Regions from separate parts of the Lysinibacillus sp. FSL M8-0134 genome, predicted to be linked through region 1. Evidence: riboswitches for the same ligand, from Rfam matches in the RefSeq annotation. Region 1 holds a riboswitch; each other region holds the start of a gene.

Region 1 (5,870 bases):
GCAAGCGCGATTGCCTTTATGTTTACAGGCTTAACGCTAGCTACTGTGACCGGTGTTCCACTTGGTACATTTATTGGACAAGTAACAGACTGGCGTATGTCGTTCATTTTTATCGTCATTATAGGCATTATCGGTTTAATTAGTAATGCTTTACTAGTACCTAACCAATTATCAAAAGGTAATCCTATTTCTTTACGTGATATTGGCAAAGTATTAGGCAATATTCGCATGTTATTAATCCTTTTCATTACAGCTATTGGATATGGTGGGGCCTTTGTAGTCTATACGTATGTTTCACCTATTTTAGAGCAATATATGGGCTATTCCCCACATGCAGTAGTAATTATATTAGTTGTCTATGGTATTTGCGTTGCTATTGGTAATACATTAGGAGGCCATTTTGCTAACCAAAATCCGCTACGTTCCATCTTTATAATTTTTGTTGGACTTGCCTTAGCGTTACTTGGTATTGGCTTCACTCTTGAATCACCGATTATCGGTTTAGTCATGGTACTGACAATGGGATTATTTATGTTCATGAATGTCCCAGGATTACAGTTATATGCTGTTCTACTGTCTGAAAAATATGTGCCGTCAGCTATTTCTATGGCTTCAGCATTAAACATTTCTGCTTTTAACATTGGTATATTTTTAGGATCCTATATTGGAGGTTTTATTATTCGCCATCAATCATTAGCACATACGCCTCTTTATGGATTCCTAATGGTTATGCTAGCAGCGATTGTTACATTATTATGGTTGCTTTTCGATAATAAAAAACAATAATATTGTTAGTCCGTTTATCTAGCATTTACTTGATATTTTGGTAATTTAACATCGGTATATATACAATATTGATAAAAAGGAAGCTCCCTGTGGCTTCCTTTTTGTGTTATAAGTAAGACAAGAATGGAGTTACACCTAAATTCGCTTGAATACATAAGATAAGATATCAGCTATAGGATAGGAGGAATTCCATTGTATTACAATCCTTATCCGTATTTCGTTCATCCCTATCATTACTCAGCGCCACCAATTGCCAACCACCTTGCTGTAAGATCCTTTCCCCAACATCTTGCAATGCCGACCAACAATCCCTTTCCACCTGTTGATACACATAAATTAAAATCATCGGTTACACGGATAAAGGCAATTATGCAGCAAGCCCAATTACTGACGGATAAAATTGAAAGCTCCCAGCAATTTGCCCATGATTTAATGAATGCAGCACAACTTTCAAATAAAGCAGAAGTGGAGAAATTAATTTCATCCACAGGTATTACGATGAAATTCGAAACGAACTATACACCTGATAGTTTTAGAATACGTCTAATTGATAATGGCTGTTGTGGTGTCATATTGAATTTAAATTGGTGAAAAAAACCCTAACCTTGTATCCCTATTGAACTTGTAAACTATAGAAAACTATGATAAAGTGTTTGTATTATTATTTCTGAAAATTCTTATATTTTTCTTATCAAGAGAGACGGAGGGATTGGCCCGATGAAGTCTCAGCAACCAGCTCAACAGTATGGTGCTAATTCCAATTGGCCTAATTCCAAAGCCTTGAAGATGAGAAGATGAACTACCGTTGTTTATTCAGGAGTCCTCTTCTATAGGGGGCTCTTTTTTTACTACTATTTTAAGAAAGCAGGGAAAACGATGCCTAATGAATTATTACAAGCATTACAATTATTAAAATCTAAACAATGGGTCGATTTAACACATACATTCGGCCCTAACTCACCCCATTTTTTCATGTTCGAAGATGCAAAATTTGAAACATTATTCTCTCACGATGATGGGTTCTTTGCACAACAGTTCACTTTCCCTGGTCAATATGGTACGCATATCGACCCACCCATTCATTTTGTGCGAGACACACGGTACCTTGAAGAGCTCGATTTAAAAGAGCTTGTTCTTCCCCTTGTTGTCATTGATAAGTCCGAAGAAGCTGCTAGCAATCATGATTTTTCTTTAAGTGTTCAAGATATACTTGAGTTTGAAGCACAGCACGGAAAAATTGAGGCAGGTACCTTTGTAGCGCTACGTACCGATTGGAGTAAACGTTGGCCAGATAAGGAAGCATTCAGCAATAAAGATGCGGAAGGGTATAACCATATTCCAGGTTGGGGCTTAGAGGCTTTACAATTTTTACTGACGGAACGTAAAGTTAGTGCGATTGGTCACGAAACATTCGATACTGATTCAGCAGCTGATTTTCGTAAAAATGGCAAACTAGATGGTGAATACTTTGTGCTCGAACAAGACACTTATCAAATTGAGTTAATGACTAATTTAGACAAGCTACCTGCAACAGGTGCAATTATTTTTAATATTGTACCTAAACCAGAAAAAGCATCTGGATTCCCTGTTCGCTCCTTTGCTATTTTGCCATAACTTAAAAGTCGGTATAGAGATACCGACTTTTATTTTTGTACATTTCTTTTTTTGAATATAAAGTAAACGACGAACATTAATAGAACAAATAATAGGATGAGATACATACTATAATGGGATAAGTAGTAACCAACAAACCGCCATTTCTCTCCAAGCATTTTCCCTAACGTTATAAATGTGAATGTCCAGATAAATGCTCCTGTATAGGCAAAGAACGCAAACTTTTTATATGGATAATTATTAATAGCCGCAATATACGCTGTTATGTGGCGGACACCAGGGATAAAATAGCCTATTAACAATAAGATAGGTCCAATTTTGGCAAACATTTTTTTCGTAAAATCAATTTTTTGTTCAGTTATATGAATTTTTGGCCCATACTTTTGTAGTAATGGTAAGCCAAATCGATAACCAATATAGTAGCTTAAAGTAATACCTCCAACTGCGCCAATCATGGCACTTACTAATGCAGGGATATGTTCAAGGCTTTCCCTATAAACACTATAACCTACATATGTTAAGAAAACTTCATCAGGAAGTGGCAATCCAACTATACCTCCAATTAGGATTACGATAATGCCAAAATACCCGTAATGTTCAATTAGAGATTGCACGTGATGTGCCATAAACTATCCCACCTAAAAATTTTTTAACTATAAAATATACAGGTTTCATTATAATCAAACTGCGGAAAACAGAAGAAGCAACTTGAAGATTGTTTTAAATTATTTGAAGCTGACGCAAAGCAAAGTCAATACCGCCCTCGGTAGATTTCTTTGTAACAAAATCAGCAACGTTTTTCAAAGCTAAGCTGCCATTTCCCATAGCAATTCCTAATCCTACCAGCTCCAGCATATCCATATCATTATCCCCATCTCCAAAAGCAATGGCATTTTTAGAATCAATGTTAAAATAATCTAGTACTGCTTGAACAGCTATTGACTTGGAAACATCCTGCTGTAGTACATTCACAATATAAGGATGCCATCGCTGCCATAATATATTCGGAAATTGACTAACATATCTTTTTTCTCCCTGTTCATCTGTATATAGACACATGAGAAAAACTTCCTCATTCGTAATTTTTTCATTTATAACCGGAAAATCTCCCAAAGACAATGTTTCCTGCATAGCATGTAAAGCAGCTGGACTTTGTATGCTATTCATCGCTAGCTGCTCTGTAAAAAATGTTAAGCTATGCTGTTGTTCCATTGCAAAAGCCTCAACATTTTGGACAATCTCTTTAGCAATAGGCGTTTTATGTAGGACAAGATCATGATGTTTCACATATGCACCATTTGCCGTAATAAAGGTCTCTATCCCCAACTCTTCCAACTCACGGCACATGGATAAAGGTCTTCCTGTAGCTGCTACAAGGTGAATTCCCTTATTCTTTAATAAATCAATTGCCTGCTTTGTACTTTCTTCTACACAGCCATCCTCATAATTGATGAGTGTGCCGTCTACATCAAAAAACACTATTTTATAGTTCAACTTGAATCATCCTCCAAAACAATACTTTTGAACCACACAAAAAAATCCCTTTAACGATTACTAATAAAATATTTGTACGTATTTCGACAAACTTTCAACCATCTATATAACTTACATTAACAGCACCGATAAATACTATTAAAGGAACAGTTCTAGTGACAATTAATAAATAATGTAATGATTATTTTTATTTTAATAATTCTAAAGGAGTATACCAAAGAACACAGAATTGTTAAAATAAAAGATAATCATTTAAATATATTGAACGACACTTTTTAACGAATAGATAGAACAAAAGAAATAATTTTCTAAAGCAGGCAAAGGAGTTGATTCTTATGGCATTTAACATTTATTACTACGAAAGTAGTGTAGATTGCAAATTTTGCAAAAGGCATTTTACAACATATAAAGTACGCCCTAATCGATATAAAATCATCGAGGAACAAACAGATTTCATGCCTGTTTATGATGGCCTAAATCCTTTGCTGTATGAGGTCGCTGTATGCCCACATTGTGGCTACGCCTACCACAAATCTATGACAAGGACTTATGGACCGTTCATGCAGCTCATTGATGAACTATACATTAAAGAGCTCCAAAAACCCATGGACATCTGCCAGGAACGTACAATCGATGATGCCATAATCAGTTTTAAGCTTGCTTATTTAGTATCCCGTGCTTCAATGGAAGAATCTCTCTTAATGGCGAATTTCGCATTAAAAATAGGTTGGCTATATCGTTTAAAAAACGATGAAGAATCCGAAAAACGCTACCTTTTTGCAGCAAGAGACTTTTATAGTAAATCCTTTGCATCCAATCAGGAGGGTGGAGAGAGAATTCAGTTTTTACATGCTGAACTAAGCCTCCGACTTGGTGATATGGCGGAAGCCCAAAAAGGCTTCTCTCGCTTAATCGCTGATAGAAATGTCTCGCCAAAATATCGAAAGCTTGCCCGTAATCGTTGGGAAAATTATAAATATGACGAACAACCTATAACAGTTAATGAAACTATTAATTAATGGGACGAGGAGAGGACTTGTAATGTTGCTATTTCATAAGAGAATAGATGTGAGAGAAGAAGATATATTTTCAGAGTTGCATCACTTTCTATTAAGAAAAAATAATCGCTACTTAACAAATGATGAGGTTGTCACTTTAACAGGAGTGTCCTCTGAGATGCTTTTCAAATGGGTAAAAGCAGGAAAGTTAAAAAAATCAATTTTCCCTAATTTAGGTGCACCTTGTGAACGTTGTGGACAAATTACACAGGCTAAAATTTGTGTGAGCTGCTCCTCCTCCATTGTTGGTACGTTAAAACAAGAAGAAAAAGACCGCGCATGGTTCAATCAAATCCAACGTAACCATGTTAGAGCTAGTACGTACCATTATAAATAGCAATCGAACATCTTCATTAATCGAAGATGTTTTTTCTTTTTAACTGACCCTACCAAATTTAAACAAAATTTAAACTAACTCTTCCTAAGCTTTAAACTAAGCTCTCTATAATTAGTATCAACATAAAGAGAAGGACTGATTATCAATGAAGAAGGCTAGGAAGCATAAAGTTTTATTAAGTTTTGCACTGGCAAGTTTAATGACATTGAACGGCGTAGCAAGTGTCTCTGCAGCTGTTCCTGCAAAAGAGCAACAGGTCAATATAGAAAACAAATCTACAGTTAAACAGGCTAGGACCTCTAATGAAACATTACTTGATTGGAAAAAGTGGGTGAACGATCATGCTTACAGTTTGTCATCCATCCAACCTGAAGTATCGAGTGGAACGAAAATCCCTTCTAATCAATTTGAGGATTTGGAGATGCTTAAGCCGTTATTACACGATAAACGTATTGTTTTTCTAGGAGAGAGCTCTCATGGTGTGGCACAATTCAATCATGTTAAAACACGTTTAATACAATTTTTGCATCAGGAAATGGGCTATAATGTTCTTGCCTTTGAAAGTGGTATGGGTAATGTGA
Region 2 (5,870 bases), on a different contig from region 1:
TAAGCACTTTTTCTTCAATAGACTCTGTGACATCATATAAAGGAGAGAAGTTGTTATCTTCTTCTAGCACAGCTAGTACTTGTTCAGCTAGAGCTAAACCACCTTTACCGCCTTCTTCCCAGACATTTGTACGTGCGATACGAACATCATTTTCTTGACACCAGTTAAGAACGGCTTCTAATTCAGCCTCTGTGTCCGTAATAAAACGATTTAATGCAATAATTGGTTCAACGCCAAATGTGCGAACTGTCTCCACATGTTTAGCTAAGTTTTCAATACCTTGTAAAAGGGCTTCGACATTTTCGCCAACAAGCGCTGTTTTCGGAACCCCACCATGCATTTTTAAGGCACGAATCGTAGCTACGATAACAACGGCACTTGGCTTAAAGCCAGCTTTCCGTGCTTTAATATTCATGAATTTTTCAGCACCTAAATCAGAGCCGAAGCCTGCCTCTGTCACCACGATATCCGCTAGCTTACGAGCTGTTTGTGTCGCCATAATGGAATTACAGCCGTGAGCGATATTGGCAAATGGACCACCATGAATAATGGCAGGTGTTCCTTCTAATGTTTGTACTAAGTTTGGCTTGAAGGCATCCTTTAATAATAAAGTAAGAGCACCTTCTACCTGTAAATCTCGTACAAAGACTGGCTCACGCTCGAATGTGTAGCCAATCACGATACTAGCGATGCGTTCACGTAGATCCTCAATACTTGTTGCTAAACAGAACACTGCCATGATTTCAGAGGCTACCGTAATATCAAAGCCGTCCTCACGAGGCATGCCTTGAACTGGTCCCCCTAAACCAACGACTACTTTACGTAGAGCACGATCATTTAAGTCCATTACACGTTTCCAAATAATGCGTCGTGGATCAATGTTTAATGCATTTCCTTGATGGATATGATTATCAATAAATGCGGATAAAGCATTGTTGGCTGTTGTAATCGCATGAAGGTCACCAGTGAAATGTAAATTAATATCCTCCATTGGTATTACTTGTGCGTAACCTCCGCCAGTTGCGCCACCTTTTACGCCCATTACTGGACCTAATGATGGTTCTCGTAAAGCGACCATCACCTTCTTATCTAATTGATGAAGGGCATCTGCTAGTCCTACAGTCACTGTCGACTTTCCTTCACCTGCTGGGGTCGGACTAATAGCAGACACTAATACTACTTTTGCATCCTCGCCCTGAGCTGTAATTTTTAATGGGTCAATCTTTGCTTTGTAGCGTCCATACTGCTCAAGAGCATCCTCTGGAATACCCGCAGCTTTGGCAATTTCCGTAATAGGTTTGATCACTGCTTGACTAGCGATTTCTAAATCTGATAATGGTTGATTTTTCGTTGTCATTTGGCATCCTACTTTCTATGTTGTTCATTTCCATTATAGTCTTAATTGTGAAAAAAAAGAAAGCCAGATATGCAAGCATTTCGACAATCAATTGACATCTTTGTTCAATTCATGTATGTTCTAAGAGAAAATGCAATTTTTTCACATTTTCTCAATGAGAGCACAACTTATTTAACTTTATTTTACATTCAAGCGCATTGGAGGCGAATGCTTATGCAACAGGGGATCGTAAAGTGGTTCAATAATGAAAAGGGTTATGGCTTTATTGAATGTGATGATGGAGAAGATGTATTTGTACATTTTACGGGCATCCAGGAGGAAGGCTTCCGTACACTTGAAGAAGGTCAAAAGGTATCATTTGATGTGGTAGAGGGTAATCGTGGACCTCAAGCATCAAATGTTGTGAAATTATAACGGTAATGGACTATTAGCTTAGTTCCAAATGGACAGCGGAGCAGGAATGAAATATTCCTTCATCCGCTTTTTTTATTACCAATGGTGGCCCTTTGCAAATTTGATACTAAGTATGTGAAGCATATAGCATGACAAAAGGGAATTACACTTGAAATAATTTCAAAAAAGCTCTAAGAAAACTGCGGAACGAAGGGCGGCACTCCTGCGGGAAAAGCGGAAAAGTCGAGATCCTGGACTGAGCGAAGCGAGGGAAGCAGCTCGACCTCACCCGCGGAAAGCGTCCGTCCATTGTGGAAATCAATAGCTTAGCTTTATTTCATTGTAAAAGAAAAAAGACTGTAGGCAAACTCAAAATTCATCGAGTTTGTCTACAGTCTGAATCCACTTCAGCATATGAAGTGGATCTTGTAATTATCGATTAATCCAATAAAAAGCGCCAGGACATACTAATGTTTCCTTTGTTCGATGAGGATCTTTTAATGTCACACCAAATGGCCCTTCTTTTATATGACCAAGTGTCATAGCTACTGCAACCTCTTCCTCATAAAAATCCAATCGCATATTCGGGAGCTGTAACGAGATGAACTGCTCATGTTGCACAGGCTCTGGTAGCTGCAATACCTCCTGCCATAAACGAACTGTTCTCTGTAAATCCTTGACATACAATTGGATTGATTCCATTGTAATCGCTTGTTTTGTATCAATAGCACCGCTTGTCACTAATTGTGACAGACGTTCCTCATCTTCCTCTGCCCATTCAATTAAAAATGGAAAATCAATGAGAAGATCTGGTTTGCCAAAATGGAGAAGCTTCCACTTCACAATAGTGCCATCAGGTCTTGTTCGACTGCAAGCATCCGGCCCATATACATCATAACCTAATGCTCGTAAGCGTTGACCCTCTTCCTCAATTTTTTGGGTACGCAAGGCAATTCGTGAAAATCCTTGGCGCTCTTGATCACGTTTAAACGTATAATGTAAGGAATATGGGTATTGTGCTGCCTGCTCAAATAAATCACGATCATAGATAGCAATTTGTTCAATATAGCTTAAGCCAAAGTAGCTTAACGTATTATAAGTCCCCCACATCGTGTGCTGCCCACCATTCACTGTGTGGACATTTCGTTTATTGAAGAAAACCTTTATATTTTCTGGTGATTCCACTTGGTGAACCAGGTGATCAAAATATAAAGTCATGGCAATTCCCCTTTCTTTCCCCATTACCTTTACCTGTATGTTTAATTGGTTTAAAATTTACTCAAGAAAAGGAGTTACTAGTAGGATATGAAAAAAAAGTTCATTTTACCTACTTACTCCGTGAACTAATTTATATTAATAAAGAGGTGATATTTGAATGACAGATCAAGTAGCTGCTTTTAAATTGGCATTAGGTAATTACCCTACAGGCGTTACAGTTGTCACAACAAGTCATGAAACAAAACCTATAGGCTTAACCGTCAATTCCTTTGCATCTGTTTCAATCGACCCGCTCCTTATTTTGTGGTCACTCGATAAAAATTCTCAGCTTCATTCTTATTTTACGAATGCTTCTCATTTCGCGGTCAATATTTTAGCAAGCGACCAAGAACATTTATGTACACTATTTGCCAGTAAAATCCCTGATCGTTTTGCACAGGCACAGTGGTCCACTTCATCTTTAGGTCTACCGATTTTACATGATACAGCAGCTATTTTACAATGTAAAACGTTTCAGCAAATAGATGCTGGCGACCATACCATTTTTATTGGGCATGTGCAAGACATTACAAACGGGCAAAAAGAACCGTTACTATACCATCGCCGTCATATTGGGCAAATACCAAAAAGCTTTTATAGTTAATTTTTTAGACAAAAAAAGGGCCACTTGTAAGCAAAGGAAATCCTTCATGCTTATTGGTGGCCTTTTGACATCGTTCAACTGAAATCAATGTTATTTTTTCTGCGGAAATCTCTGTTTTTCAAGCCTATTAATTTGCACAATAACACCATCTTGGATCGTAATATGCACTTCACCAAATTCAAGATTTTGAATTGCCTTGGCAATTGCCTCTAATTTTTTATCATCTACCTTTACTGATTGAGCCATACGATACACCCCTTCTTTTTCATTCTTGTTGTACAAAAGAGGCCAACGCATCAAACTGATTGATAGCCCCTCCTATCTCTCAGATACCATCTGTTGGATTTGGCACCTAACTTTTCGGTTGCCGAGGCTTCGTTGGGCCAAGTCCCTCCACCTCTCTTGATAAGAGTACTGCGTTTCTTGACAATAATTCTATAATTCTACTATACGAATGTCAATATAAAATATTAGAAAACCTAGCTGAATACTTTGTAATATCAATCTTCTACATTTGTATGAGTCGATATAAATGTATTTTATGCCAAATCAGTAGTAAATAGATGACTACTCTCAAACTTTTTAATTGGACCATTTTCTCAAAATGAGTTCAAGTGGACCTCGTTGATGGATAGTCCTCCACCATATCGAAAAAAACACACAGCCTAAAAAATAACAACATGCATAGAGCATTGAAAAAACGACTGTTAGATTATTCGATAAATCGAAAACTTCTAACACAGTGATGCCAATAAAGACATGGCCAACATAGTGTGTTAAGGACAATTGACCCGTTTTAATGATTGCTTCTATTACTTTATTTTTGAAAGTTTCTACAAAATACATACAACCTACTATTATCACAATAGCCGAAGCCGAATTTGATAGAACATACATTATATTTGGTGGAATCGGTCCTGTATCAAATAAATACAACGCACTATCATGATCTAAGAAATATTTTGTCGAGAAGTGAATAATCACCTTTGAAAAAATTTCTATAATCACTCCTAACAAGATACCTACCGTAACTAATTTCTTTCTTAATGCCCTATTGGTTAAATCTAAGGTACCTACAATCATCCCAATGAGAAAAAAAGATATCCATGGAAAAACGGGATGGTAGCCATTAAACAGTAAATTTCTCATAAAACCTTCTACCGTCCAAAAATCTATATACTCTAATAAAATATATTTTGGATGCCACCCAACTAGATAATTGAATTGGATTTGTAGCCATTGGGAAACGATTATCACCGCACTAATTGTAAAAAGCATGGTTTTCTTTGAAGTTGCTATCAACAAAGCTGCAAGAAACATATAAACACCGTAATAATGTAAAATATCTCCCGTCCATCCGACCACATATAAAACCATCCCAACAACAAACAAAAAAAGAGCTCGCTTCCATAAAGTTAACTTACTTTGGCGAATAAGAATTGGGTCCTTTGCTTCCCTTGCTTTCCGCGTCATCAGCGCAGTCCCTATTCCTGCTAGAATGACAAATAGTGCAGAGGCGCGCCCCTCAAAAAGACTTTGCAATTGAATGAGCCATTGTGAACCATTGGCAGTTGAACCTGAAATAACGCCAAAGTTTACAATAAACATACCTAACATTGCTAATGCTCTTGCAAAATCTAAGCCCTCAATACGACGATGACCAAGTTGCTTATTCATCTTTTCCCCCTTGAATGACGCTATGTACTGCCTCCCTCCAAATAGCCTTATAGTTCAATTGACTACCAGTTAACATAAAATTGCCAATATTATCATAGAGCATGGCTAACATGTGGGCTTTCGCTTCTATGTTGGCATTTTCATCTAGCACCTCTAGTTGCACTGCGTATTGTAAAATATCATAAAATCTTGCTAAATAATCTGATTGAAGCTCTAATAACTGTTGCATGTAGTGGTCGTCGCGAGCGGCTAATAACAAATACTGACTAAATATTTTATTAAAATAAGGATCTTTGTCCTGTTCATCAATTGACTTATAGCCAATCTTCAGTAATTTCTCAATGAAATTGCTTGGAGATAGCTCCTTGTAATCAACAACGATATCATATTGAATTTCTTTATAAAGTTCCTCAAACAAAAAAGAAATTAATTGATCCTTTGATTGAAAATAGTAATAAATAGCTGGTTTTGATATGCCGACCTCTGCTGCAATCATAGCTAAGCTCGTTTTCTCAAATCCTTTTTCTGCAAACATCACATAGGCAACTTCTAAAATTTTTTGAAAGGTTTGTTCTCTATTTC
Region 3 (5,870 bases), on a different contig from region 1:
TGATTATGTGAATCAAAAAACAGCTCAAGGTATCAAAGGGCGAATCGAAGAAGCATTAGAGAAAATACAACAACAATATGAAGTTGATGTTCTAGGATTTGGTGATACACTCCATCGGGCAGATGCAAAACAGTGGAAAAAAATCAAAAATGATTGGCCAACTATCTTTCCAGAATTGCCGATTCATGTTCATGTGAAGGTGAAAACGCAAGGTTTAGGTACAATGCAAAACTCATTACTAAACAAACCAAAGGAGGAGTAACGAAGTGGTTCTAGCCGTTGCGATCTTGATCATCTCGGTCATCGTAGGCATTATTTTTATTCCAAAACTAAAAAAACAACAGGATACAAAGGGCATTGTTGTGTTCTCCATTTTGTTACTTATTGGTACAGCTTTAAATATGGCAATTGCCCTTAAAATCCATATTCCGAGCCCATTAGATTTAATAACATTTATATTTACACCGATTAGAGATTATATTTTGTCATTAAGCAAATAGAGAGAATGACTAAAAAAGGAAGGGATTCGATGGAAAAGGAAATCATTAGCTCAAGACAGTTTACAATTATTACCCTCCTTTATTCAATCGGTACAGCTATTTTAATTATTCCCGCTAGCATCACAAGTGCCGCTAAGCAAGATTCGTGGATTGCTGCCAGCATTGGGGTCATCCTCAGTTTACTGGTTATTAAATTATTTATGACGCTAGCCAACCAAACACCTTCTCTTAATTTTATTGAGGCAAACGAAAAAATACTCGGTCCCTTTTTGGGGAAATTCACAGCCATTTGTTTCCTGATTCTAACCTTTCTTTCCGCTGGAGAATTACTCTATTTTATCGGGATATTCATGAAAACAGAAGTGATGCCGGAAACACCGACCATGGCGATTGCCTTGCTATTTATTATTATCATTATGTATGCTGCCTATTTAGGCATTGAAACTTTTGCGCGGTCTGCAGAAATCCTCTTTCCGTTATTTGTCTTTATTTTTATTTTTTTTGTTGTCTGTATTACCCCTCAGATTACGTTTGAAAATATTCAACCTGTACTCGAGGCAACAAAATCATCAATGTTTTATAGTATTATTCGTTTTATGAGTATTTTTTCCTTTCCATTAATTGTGTTATTAATGCTTTACCCTGCTGCGGTTAATGTACAGCAATCCGCGCAGAAAGGGTTTTATATTGGGACCATCTTAGGTGGATTTGTTTTAGTGACATTGATTGTGCTATCAATTCTTGTACTAGGTCCTGAAAATACGGCTTCTAGAACCTTTCCAAGCTATGCCTTAGCACAAAGAATATCGATAGGGAATTTTTTGCAGCGGATTGAGATTATAATGGCCTTTATGTGGATCTCATCCATTTATATTCGAACTTTTATGTATTTCTATACGACCGTTGTCGGCCTTGCCCAGATTTTAAAAATCAAGGATCATCGGCCTCTCATTATACCGATGGGACTAATTGTTATTGGGCTTTCTCAAATAGTTCACCCAAACATTGTCCATTCGAACAAATATAATAATGAAATTTGGCCAATCTTTTCTTTTTTCATCACCATTCTATTACCGATCCTTTTACTGATTGTGGCGATTATTCGCAATCGCAAAGCGAAAGCTGAAACGAGCGAAATGCCCAAAGCAGAAACAAGCAATGACAATCAAAAAGTCTAATTTCTTTTAAATTAGCAAGAAATTAGACTTTTTATTTGAATTAAATATGATACTCAATTTCGTCAACAAAATCCCATTCATATGGTGTTTCTTGGTATACATAGTAGTTCAACCAGTTCGAGAATAATAAATGGGTGTGGGCACGCCATGTATTAATAGGCTCTTTAGTTGGATCATCGTTTGGAAAGTAGTTTACGGGAACGGCGATATCAAGGCCCTTAGCCACATCACGACTGTATTCATCGGCTAGTGTTGTTGCATCATATTCCAGGTGACCTGTAATCATAATGTTTTTATTATCTTTTGATTGTACGATAAATACCCCTGCATCCTCCGAATAAGATAATAAGCGTAAGTCTGGATGATTGCGTACATCGTCAATTGACACAGACGTATGGCGAGAATGAGGAGCGGTAAATAAATCACTAAAGCCCCGCACTAAATCTACCGTTAAATCGGTAATGACATGGGAATAGACACCAGAACATTTAGCTGAAAGCTCTATCTTTCCAATTCCATAGTGGTGATACAAAGCAGCCTGTGCTCCCCAACAAATATGTAATACGGATGTCACATTCTCTTTGGACCAATCCATAATTTCTGAAATTTCTTGCCAATAGTTGACCTCTTCAAAAGCCAATTTTTCTACTGGCGCCCCTGTAATAATCATGCCATCATAGCGTCGATGACGAATTTGGTTGAATGTCGTATAAAATAGCTGTAAATGAGATTTACTAACATTTTTTGATTCATGTGTGGCAGTGTTTAAAAACGTAATATTGACCTGTAACGGTGTATTCCCTAATAACCGTAATAATTGGAGTTCTGTTTTTTCTTTTTCCGGCATTAAATTTAAAATTAATATATTTAACGGACGAATTTGCTGTGTTTTCGCACGATCCTCTTCCATCACGAAGATTTTTTCCTCACGTAAATGTTCTCCAGCTGGTAAATTTTTCGGAATATTAATTGGCATCTTGCGTTCCCCTCTCTGTTTTCGCTCTCTTTTTCTAAAAATTAAAAAATCCCCCTCATTCCATACGAGATAGAATGAGAAGGATTTTTTTCACGTCCACTCTTATCTCTCAAAGGAATATCCTTTGTTGGAATTAGCACCTTTCTAACACATGTTAGAGGTTGCTGAAGCGTCATAGGGCCATATCCCTCAGCTTCTCTTGATAAGATTATTTAATTACCTTGAATTGTAACATGAACTAGTTAGAATATCAATAATTCATAGAATATTTTGTGATTCGCTATGCATGTTCTTTGTCCATTTGAAGTACACTAAGCTTGCTGTTAGTGGCTTTTCGATATTTAAAATTTATGGTAAACATGCCGTATTTATGTTACCATATAGCTTTAGTAAGAGAGAGGAACGTGAATAGTTTGATTAAAATTGAATTTCCAAAACCAGATGTAGTTATCCGTCAACGCGAACAAGAAGTAAAACCAGGTGATGTGCCAATCACACCTTATTTTGGCTTTATTGATTTCCATAAAATCACACGTGATAAAGGCGGCATTTTCTTATTCTATAATGACAAGAATGAGCTATTATTCGTTGGGAAAGCTCGTAAAATCCGTCAACGTATTAAAAAGCACTTTGAGGATAATGTATCACCGATGAAAAACCACCGTGATGAAGTGTTCAAAATTGAAGTCTATGAAGTAGAAGATCCAATGGAACGTGAAATTTACGAAACATATGCCATTAATACTTTCCGCTCCAAATACAATGTTGATAAAGTCTTTTATTAAGACAAATTACAAAAAGCCGAAATCTCATCAAAGTGAGATTTCGGTTTCTTTTTTCACAGGATGGTCATACGATCGATGGGTGTGTTTTGCTTGTTGATGAAGACCTCAATAAGGTTCTGTTCAGGGCTTTTCGATATTTTAAAAACATATGGTTGGGCCTCTTTTCGTTGCTCGCTGCCTTCATTAAGATGAATGATAAGTCTATTTTCCCCTACTTCGATACTTGCTAGTACATTCCCCTTTGAATAATAGACGAGATAATACGTCGCGTCATCTTCATACAATAATTGAATATTGTCCTGAGAAACGATGTTTTTCTGCACATGTTCTGGGACGATAGGTAGTTCACGAATGCTGAGTGGAGTGGTAGGTGGCGTAGCATTACATGCTGCTAACATTAGTAGACACCCTAAACCTAGCAACACTAATTTATTCAGAATGCTCCCCTTTTCTCATCTTTATTCTAAGAAAAAACCTTTTCGCTCTTTCGCAATCCAATCCTCAAGCTCCTGATCATCGCGTTTTACTAGTCTATTGATAAGGACATCATGCCAAATATAATCCTCTAACAAATAGATATGGACAGGGTCATTAGTGATGAAGGCGGTTTCTTGCGCGGATGGCGAGTGACCATAAATCATTTCCTGACCATCTACCGATAAAATAAACCAATGTGGAGTAGACGTTTTTTTCGTATAGTGTGTGGCCCTATGGCGGTCAATAGTCGCTAAGTGTTCGTCTACATACAGTGTAATGCCATGCACAGGAATACGCTGTGACACTTCTTGAAGGTCTTGCCGTAGCGCATCGTACATATCTTCCCACATCGACAGAATCACTTTTTTCTTTGCATTTCTTAAAAGTGACTGACAGTAATTGAGGATGGACTCCTTACCCTTTAGCATCACGACTTTATGCTCCACTTCCTGAACATTTTCCTCTAGCTTTTCTAATTTCATACTTATCGACGAAAAATTTGTTTGCCAGCGCTGCTCCATTTGCTGTAAAAATACGGACACGGGCATGGCTGAATAGGTCGTTTGTTCTGCGGTCTCTTCTTTCAACACGATCCCTTTTTCTACAAGGATATTTAAAATATCATACACTCTTGCACGCGGTATGCCAGAATTTTTGCTGACCTGATAGGCACTAACATGACTTTGTTGAACGAGTGCCGTATAGGCTTTTGCTTCATATTCTGTAAAACCCATATCTTTCAACTGGGTGATTAATTCCTCCATGTAATCCCTCCATTATCTTTATTATAGGCTACTGTTGTGAAGATTTGCCAATAAAAAAGTTAGGGTTTACAGCAGTAAATAAATTAGTTACTATTTCAGTAGTAACTAATTTAGAAGAGGTGTAATCATGGTTTTTGATGTCGATGTACATATTATCATTCTATTAATATCATTTGGATTTCTGGCAGCTTTTGTCGACTCGGTAGTTGGAGGAGGCGGATTAATTTCATTGCCAGCTCTACTGTTTGTTGGTCTTAACCCAGCGGCTGCTGTTGCCACTAATAAACTAGCAGGGGCAATGGGCTCACTAACATCCTCTATTTCCTTCTACCGTTCTGGTCAGCTGGAAATTCGCTCTGTCCTTAAATATTTTCCTCTAGCATTTATCGGATCATTATGTGGTGCATGGACTGTCCATCTCATCAACCCAGCATTACTAAAGCCACTAATGTTAGTCATGCTTGCAGCAGTGGGGATTTATACAATCTTTAAAAAGGATTGGGGTGCTGTCTCTACTGTAAAAAATTTATCTAAAACTCATTTATTTTTATTTATGCTGCTGTTATTTGCTATTGGTTTTTATGATGGCTTTCTTGGTCCTGGAACAGGCTCCTTTTTAATCTTTAGCTTCCTGCTGATAGGCTTTGATTTTTTAAAGGCAGCAGGCAATGCGAAATTTTTAAATTTAGCGAGTAATGTAGCTGGTGTGTGTATGTTTGCTTACTTAGGGCAAATTCATTATGTATATGGTTTAGTCATGGGGATCGCTCAAATTGGTGGAGCAATGCTCGGCTCAAAAATGGCGATTCAAAAAGGAAGCGGCTTTGTTCGTACGCTTTTTATCGTGGTGACGATGACATTATTAGCGAAAAACGCCTATGATTTTATGATGCATTAAATTAAAACACGCCACAGAATTGTAATCTGTGGCGTGTTTACTTTAAATCATTAATTGTTCATTTTTAAATTTATGACTAGTGGCAAGACTCACCATAACAAAAATAATGAAGGATGCTACAATTGGCAGCGTGACTGTATGCATACCAAAGATGGAAGGATAGAAGCGATCAATGACAATGTACAGGGACATGCCTGTAATCATCGAAGCAATTGCACCATATTTGTTCGCCTTCTTCCAATACAATCCTAGGACCACGGTCCAAATAAAGACTGCCTCCAGCCCACCAAAG

The links. A riboswitch is a leader RNA that binds a small molecule or an ion and turns the genes downstream of it on or off. The one in region 1 is predicted to bind S-adenosylmethionine.
Region 2: another riboswitch for S-adenosylmethionine. It lies ahead of MKY49_RS07885 (YezD family protein); the one in region 1 lies ahead of MKY49_RS21230 (cyclase family protein).
Region 3: another riboswitch for S-adenosylmethionine. It lies ahead of metA (homoserine O-acetyltransferase MetA); the one in region 1 lies ahead of MKY49_RS21230 (cyclase family protein).

The regions. Positions count from the first base shown of each region.
Region 1 is NZ_JBBPAJ010000002.1:272,343-278,212, forward strand. It holds gene MKY49_RS21220 (MFS transporter) at 1-786, shown strand, start outside; gene MKY49_RS21225 (hypothetical protein) at 979-1,377, shown strand; SAM riboswitch class I at 1,472-1,579, shown strand; gene MKY49_RS21230 (cyclase family protein) at 1,663-2,400, shown strand; gene MKY49_RS21235 (DedA family protein) at 2,430-3,026, opposite strand; gene MKY49_RS21240 (Cof-type HAD-IIB family hydrolase) at 3,121-3,894, opposite strand; gene MKY49_RS21245 (DUF2225 domain-containing protein) at 4,230-4,913, shown strand; gene MKY49_RS21250 (hypothetical protein) at 4,936-5,289, shown strand; gene MKY49_RS21255 (erythromycin esterase family protein) at 5,435-5,870, shown strand, end outside.
Region 2 is NZ_JBBPAJ010000001.1:1,603,013-1,608,882, reverse strand. It holds gene MKY49_RS07905 (formate--tetrahydrofolate ligase) at 1-1,357, opposite strand, end outside; gene MKY49_RS07900 (cold-shock protein) at 1,571-1,771, shown strand; gene MKY49_RS07895 (VOC family protein) at 2,183-2,968, opposite strand; gene MKY49_RS07890 (flavin reductase family protein) at 3,126-3,611, shown strand; gene MKY49_RS07885 (YezD family protein) at 3,702-3,857, opposite strand; SAM riboswitch class I at 3,927-4,023, opposite strand; gene MKY49_RS07880 (DUF418 domain-containing protein) at 4,194-5,288, opposite strand; gene MKY49_RS07875 (TetR/AcrR family transcriptional regulator) at 5,281-5,870, opposite strand, start outside.
Region 3 is NZ_JBBPAJ010000001.1:2,310,967-2,316,836, forward strand. It holds gene MKY49_RS11730 (Ger(x)C family spore germination protein) at 1-262, shown strand, start outside; gene MKY49_RS11735 (hypothetical protein) at 267-500, shown strand; gene MKY49_RS11740 (GerAB/ArcD/ProY family transporter) at 530-1,678, shown strand; gene metA (homoserine O-acetyltransferase MetA) at 1,719-2,654, opposite strand; SAM riboswitch class I at 2,754-2,863, opposite strand; gene MKY49_RS11750 (nucleotide excision repair endonuclease) at 3,068-3,439, shown strand; gene MKY49_RS11755 (hypothetical protein) at 3,493-3,837, opposite strand; gene MKY49_RS11760 (TrmB family transcriptional regulator) at 3,898-4,680, opposite strand; gene MKY49_RS11765 (TSUP family transporter) at 4,808-5,578, shown strand; gene panF (sodium/pantothenate symporter) at 5,621-5,870, opposite strand, start outside.